Regions from separate parts of the Anaerostipes sp. PC18 genome, predicted to be linked through region 2. Evidence: a T-box and tRNA genes for the amino acid it is inferred to sense, from the RefSeq annotation. Region 2 holds a T-box; the other holds one or more tRNA genes.
The links. A T-box is a leader RNA that pairs with one kind of tRNA and senses whether it is charged. The one in region 2 lies ahead of thrS (threonine--tRNA ligase), so its partner is inferred to be a tRNA-Thr.

Region 1 (3,270 bases), 1.7 Mb from region 2:
TTTGTATCGCCGGTCGAAACAACGATTTTTCCCGGATCATCTGTCTTTAAGAGCTTCAGGTGTCTCATAGCTTTAAGCCTGGCCCGGATATCCATTAGATTCCGAACATAGTCATCAAACAAGTCCGGGCTGTCAGCACATTTCCTGACACAGTAATCAATACTGGCCATCAAAATATAAGACGGGCTGCTGCTCTGAAATGTAGATAAAGCCTGCTGAATCTCCCTGGTGCCTATCCGGGAACTGCAGATGTGCAGAAGTCCGGTCTGAGTAAGGGAAGGCAGCGTCTTATGCAGACTCTGGATCACTGCATCTGCTCCCTGGGATACCGCGCTCTCCGGAAATCCACTGTGAAATACAAAATGTGCTCCGTGAGCCTCATCCACGATCAAGGGAATCCCCTCTTCATGAAGAACCTCAGCAATCTGCCTGATATCAGACACCATCCCTTCATAAGTAGGGGAAACGATAACAGCGGCTTTAATGCCATTTTCCCTGCCCAGTATGTCCTGCACCTGGCTTTTAGTAATCCCCATACAAATATTCTGCTCTATTTTGGGATATAAATAAACCGGCCTTAATCCAAGCATGGAAATTGCATGATATACGGACTTGTGGCAGTTCCTGCTGATAAGAATCTTATCTCCCAGCCGACAGGACGCAGCCACAGAAGCTAAAATGCCTCCGGTGGTGCTGTTGATCAGAAAATAACTTTCCTTACTTCCATATATATGTTGGACATACTCCATTGATTCTTTAATCATCCCCTCGGGATGATGCAGATCGTCAAAGCCGCTGATCTCTGTAGTGTCAAGCGCAAACAGAGATCCCTCTCTCATAATGTCCTGTTTCTGCCTTTTGTGACCAGGCATATGGAACGGATACATCCCTTCTTTATCTAATTGTCTTAATTTTTCAAATATAGGATATTTCATAAATTGTTATTAAGCCTCATTTTATCCTATTTTATCATACACACCGTAGATATTCCACGACATTTTAAAGTGTGACAAGGTATTTTGGGAAAAAGAAAAAAGCCCTGATAAAAATCAGAACTTTTAGATGCCCAGAGCCGGAATCGAACCAGCGACACGAGGATTTTCAGTCCTCTGCTCTACCGACTGAGCTATCTGGGCTTGGGTATTGATTTTACTTTAGTCCGCGTACAAAATCTCAAAAGCTATACTTTTGAGATCACGGCGTTACCGCCTATATAGAAACATTTATCAACAGCTCCGAATATAAATATCCGGCCCTGTTGATAAATATTTCTATGCACGCTCTGAACGCTAATGGAAGTTGCGGGGGCCGGATTTGAACCAACGACCTTCGGGTTATGAGCCCGACGAGCTACCAGACTGCTCCACCCCCGCGCTAAAATGGTGGGAGAAGGATTCGAACCTTCGAAGGCGTTGCCAACAGATTTACAGTCTGCCCCTTTGGCCACTCGGGAATCCCACCATATACATATATATTATACCATTTCAGCATAAAACTCAAACATAAAATTACGTTTATAACATAATTTATGAGAGCCGTTGACCGGACTTGAACCGGTAACCTGCTGATTACAAATCAGCTGCTCTGCCAATTGAGCCACAACGGCTGACAAAAATGGGACCAATAGGGCTCGAACCTATGACCCCTCTGCTTGTAAGGCAGATGCTCTCCCAGCTGAGCTATGATCCCAAATTTATATTATAAATCCTCCTAAAAAGGAAAAAACGACCCGGATGGGAATCGAACCCACGACCTCCGCCGTGACAGGGCGGCGCTCTAACCGGCTGAGCCACCGGGCCAAATCTTTACAAAATAATCTATGTACCTTCAAAACTACATACAGAACCTTTCATCAAACATCTTCCTTACCTTCTTTGGTTAAAGCCTCGACCGATTAGTAACAGTCAGCTCCATACGTTGCCGTACTTCCACCTCTGCCCTATCTACCTCGTCGTCTTCAAGGGGTCTTACTAGATTACTCTATGGGAAATCTTATCTTTAGGGGGCTTCACGCTTAGATGCCTTCAGCGTTTATCCCTTCCAGACTTGGCTACTCTGCTATGCATTTGGTAATACAACAGATCCACCAGTGGTCCGTCCATCCCGGTCCTCTCGTACTAAGGACAGCTCCTATCAAATTTCCTCCGCCTGCGCCGGATGGGGACCGAACTGTCTCACGACGTTCTGAACCCAGCTCGCGTACCGCTTTAATGGGCGAACAGCCCAACCCTTGGAACCTGCTACAGCTCCAGGATGCGATGAGCCGACATCGAGGTGCCAAACCACTCCGTCGATGTGAACTCTTGGGAGTGATAAGCCTGTTATCCCCAGGGTAGCTTTTATCCGTTGAGCGATGGCAATCCCACGTTATACCACCGGATCACTAAGTCCTACTTTCGTACCTGCTCCACCCGTCGGTGTCACAGTCAAGCCTTCTTCTGCCTTTGCACTCTGCGAATGGTTTCCGTCCATTCTGAGAAGACCTTTGAGCGCCTCCGATACCCTTTCGGAGGCGACCGCCCCAGTCAAACTCCCCACCTGACATTGTCCCCCAACCAGATCATGGCTGTTGGTTAGAAATCCAATACTGCAAGGGTGGTATCCCAACAGTGACTCCAAAAGGACTGGCGTCCTTCTTTCTCAGTCTCCCACCTATCCTGTACATGCAGTACCGAATCCCAGTATCAAGCTGGAGTAAAGCTCCATGGGGTCTTTCCGTCCTGGCGCAGGTAACCAGCATCTTCACTGGTATTTCAATTTCACCGGGTGTGTTGTTGAGACAGTGCCCAAATCATTACGCCTTTCGTGCGGGTCGGAACTTACCCGACAAGGAATTTCGCTACCTTAGGACCGTTATAGTTACGGCCGCCGTTTACTGGGGCTTAAGTTCAGACCTTCGCGATCACTCGCTAAGCCCTCCCCTTAACCTTCCAGCACCGGGCAGGCGTCAGCCCATATACTTCACCCTTGCGGTTTTGCATAGACCTGTGTTTTTGCTAAACAGTTGCTTGGGCCAATTCTCTGCGGCCAGTCTTACCTGGCACTCCTTCTCCCGAAGTTACGGAGTCATTTTGCCGAGTTCTTAACAACACTTCTCCCGTCGGCCTTAGGATTCTCCTCATCCACCTGTGTCGGTTTACGGTACGGGCACATAAAAACAATAGCGGCTTTTCTTGACAGCTGGGGCCTGGGCTTCCCTACTTTTGTTCGGTCCGCGTAACGCCTTTGCCTTGCATGGGGATTTGCCTCCCATACGGCTACTTCGCTTGC
Region 2 (3,270 bases):
GGTGGCTGCTGGAACTTGTGACGCTTGGATTGAGTGCAGTTTTTTACTCCAATGCCTACCGGACGGCGGCTTTTTGTGAATACTATACATACTTAAGAAATAAAGCAAAGGAAAAAGGAATCCCTAATTCAGAGCTGCTCAATGACAAATATTTGTTTGAGAAAGCAGACGAACAAGCAATTCAATCTGCATATGGAGATGTACTCCAGATTATAGAAGCAGCTAGTCAATTTAAGGACCGCCGCACAAAGCTCAGCAGGTTTTTTTAAGACTATCTTGGCATCGTATTGATCAACACAGAGGCCGAAAAAGAATATGAACGATACCAGACAGAGCAGCTTCACATCCAGGCCATGAAAAATGCGGCGGACAAAGATTCTTATCCCACTAGGCTGAGTATGATGCCGGAAAGCAAAAAACGCCGCAGAATTGAGACTCTGCATTATATGCGCCGTTATACCTTATGGTCATTGACGCTGCTTTTCTTTATCTTGTCCTTTCTGGGCTGGATTTGGGAAGTGAGCCTGCATTTAATCGCCAGCGGTGTTTTTACCAACAGGGGAATCCTTCACGGTCCCTGGATTCCCATCTACGGAGCCGGCGGAATCTTGATCCTGACACTGTTAAATAAACTGAGACAAAAACCGATCCTGGAATTTATCAGTATCGTGGCTGTCTGCGGATGTGTGGAATATTTTACTTCTGTCTTTCTGGAAACGATGCATCACGGGCAAAGATGGTGGGATTACAGCGGATACTTTCTGAATATCCACGGCAGGGTCTGCGCGGAAGGCCTGCTTGTTTTCGGTATTGGCGGGCTGGCCATTGTATACGTCCTGGCGCCGTTTCTTGACAATATGATACAGAGACTTCAGCCGAATTAGAGATAAGTTTGTTTCTGGCATCTAAATTTTTTGCTATGAAAAAGGATTGATTTCACAAATTAACAGTGTTATAATATGTGGGAAATAAAAAAGCGTTGAAGAGAAGAGTAATCTGTGAAAGTCTTCCAGAGAGAGATGCATTTGGTGAGAGCATCTTAAGTACTAAAACAGATGAAGACCACCTCCGAGCGGCTGCAAACCAGCCCGGCCGACACCGTTATCGTCAACGAAGTGGTCTGCTTTACGATATGAAGCAGGCAACCAAGGGTGGAACCGCGTGAATAACGTCCCATGGATTTTTCCATGGGGCTTTTTTTATTCCATAGGAATGTTCTCCCTATGGAATAAAAAAGCCCTCCGGGCATGATGCACACGATGTGCCAAGGAAGGCTGCTTTGTTCTTAATTACAATACAAGAAAGGAAAAATACTATGAAGATTACATTAAAAGATGGATCTGTTAAAGAGTACGGCCAGAGCATGTCTGTCATTGATATCGCAAAGGATATCAGTGAAGGACTTGCAAGAGTTGCTTGTGCAGGGGAGATCAACGGGGAAGTCGTGGATTTAAGGACGATTGTAGAGGATGACTGCGAGCTGAGTATCCTTACCTTTGACTCGGAAGGGGGAAGACACGCTTTTCGCCATACTGCATCCCATATTTTAGCCCAGGCTGTAAAACGCCTGTACCCGGAGACAAAGCTTGCTATCGGGCCGTCTATCGACAATGGATTTTATTATGACATGGAGAAGGATACTCCATTTACACAGGATGATCTGGAGAAGATCGAAGCAGAAATGAAAAAGATCGTAAAAGAAAATCTGGAGATCACTTGTTTTACGAAACCAAGAGAAGAAGCAATCGCATTTATGAAGGAACGCAAGGAACCGTACAAGGTCGAGCTCATCGAGGATCTTCCTGAGGATTCCGTTATCAGTTTCTATCAGCAGGGTGAATTCATTGACCTGTGTGCAGGACCTCATCTGATGACAACAAAGCCTGTGAAAGCGTTTAAGCTCACAAGCATCGCCGGAGCCTACTGGCGCGGTAATGAAAAGAATCAGATGCTCACCCGTATCTATGGAACTGCATTTGCAAAAAAAGCAGATCTGAAAGATTACTTGACCATGATGGAGGAAGCGAAAAAACGTGACCACAGAAAGCTTGGAAAAGAACTCGGACTCTTTATGATGAGAGATGAAGGGCCGGGATTCCCATTCTTTTTACCTAATGGTATGGTGCTTAAAAATACTTTGCTGGACTACTGGAGAGAAATCCATAACAAAGCAGGATATGTAGAGATCTCCAGTCCGATCATGCTGAGCAGGCACCTGTGGGAGACATCCGGACACTGGGATCACTACCAGGAAAATATGTACACAACGGTCATCGATGAAGAAGACTTTGCCATCAAACCTATGAACTGCCCAGGCGGCGTTTTAGTATACCAGTCAGAGCCACGCTCTTATCGTGACCTGCCGCTGCGTATGGGAGAACTGGGATTGGTACACCGCCACGAAAAATCCGGACAGCTCCACGGACTGATGCGTGTCCGCTGTTTTACACAGGATGATGCCCATATTTTTATGATGCCTGAGCAGATCAAAGATGAGATCAAAGGTGTCGCAGCGCTGATCGACCAGGTTTACAGCCTGTTTGGATTCAAATACCATGTGGAATTGTCCACCCGGCCGGAAGACAGCATGGGAAGTGATGAAGACTGGGAGATGGCTACAGATTCTTTGAGGAGCGCACTGGACGATCTTGGACTTGACTATGTAGTCAATGAAGGGGATGGAGCATTCTACGGACCGAAGATTGATTTCCATCTGGAAGATTCCATCGGAAGAACATGGCAGTGCGGAACCATTCAGTTAGACTTCCAGCTTCCTCTGCGGTTTGACCTCCATTACACTGGAGCAGACGGAGAGAAGCACCGTCCGATCATGATCCACAGGGTTGCTTTTGGTTCCATCGAACGGTTTATCGGTATCCTGATCGAACACTTCGCAGGAGCATTCCCAATCTGGCTGGCACCAGTGCAGGTGAAGGTCATTCCGATCTCTGACAAGCATTTAGACTATGGAAACAAGGTGCTGGATGCGTTAAAAGAAGCCGGCATCCGCGCTGAGATCGACACCAGGGCTGAAAAGATGGGTTATAAGATCCGGGAGGCACAGCTTCATAAGATCCCATATATGCTAGTTGTGGGAGGAAAAGAAGAAGAAAACCAGGCCGTTTCCGTGAGAAGCCGATTTAAGGGAGATGAGGGGCAGATGTCCTTAGATGAATTCCTTTCTGCGGTCAAAAAGGAAATTGAGACAAAAGAGATCCGCCAGGTAGAAAAAGAAGACGAAGAGAAATAGATGAAAATATCCCGAATACG

Region 1: it encodes a tRNA-Thr, which carries the amino acid that the T-box ahead of thrS (threonine--tRNA ligase) is inferred to sense. The anticodon was not compared.

Annotation. Positions count from the first base shown of each region.
Region 1 covers NZ_CP121164.1:116,068-119,337, reverse strand. The annotation lists gene P8F77_RS00585 (aminotransferase class I/II-fold pyridoxal phosphate-dependent enzyme) at 1-935, opposite strand, end outside; tRNA gene P8F77_RS00580 (tRNA-Phe) at 1,064-1,136, opposite strand; tRNA gene P8F77_RS00575 (tRNA-Met) at 1,300-1,374, opposite strand; tRNA gene P8F77_RS00570 (tRNA-Tyr) at 1,381-1,461, opposite strand; tRNA gene P8F77_RS00565 (tRNA-Thr) at 1,534-1,606, opposite strand; tRNA gene P8F77_RS00560 (tRNA-Val) at 1,616-1,689, opposite strand; tRNA gene P8F77_RS00555 (tRNA-Asp) at 1,726-1,799, opposite strand; rRNA gene P8F77_RS00550 (23S ribosomal RNA) at 1,875-3,270, opposite strand, start outside.
Region 2 covers NZ_CP121164.1:1,780,818-1,784,087, forward strand. The annotation lists gene P8F77_RS09675 (hypothetical protein) at 1-269, shown strand, start outside; gene P8F77_RS09680 (putative ABC transporter permease) at 288-884, shown strand; T-box leader at 971-1,179, shown strand; gene thrS (threonine--tRNA ligase) at 1,316-3,250, shown strand.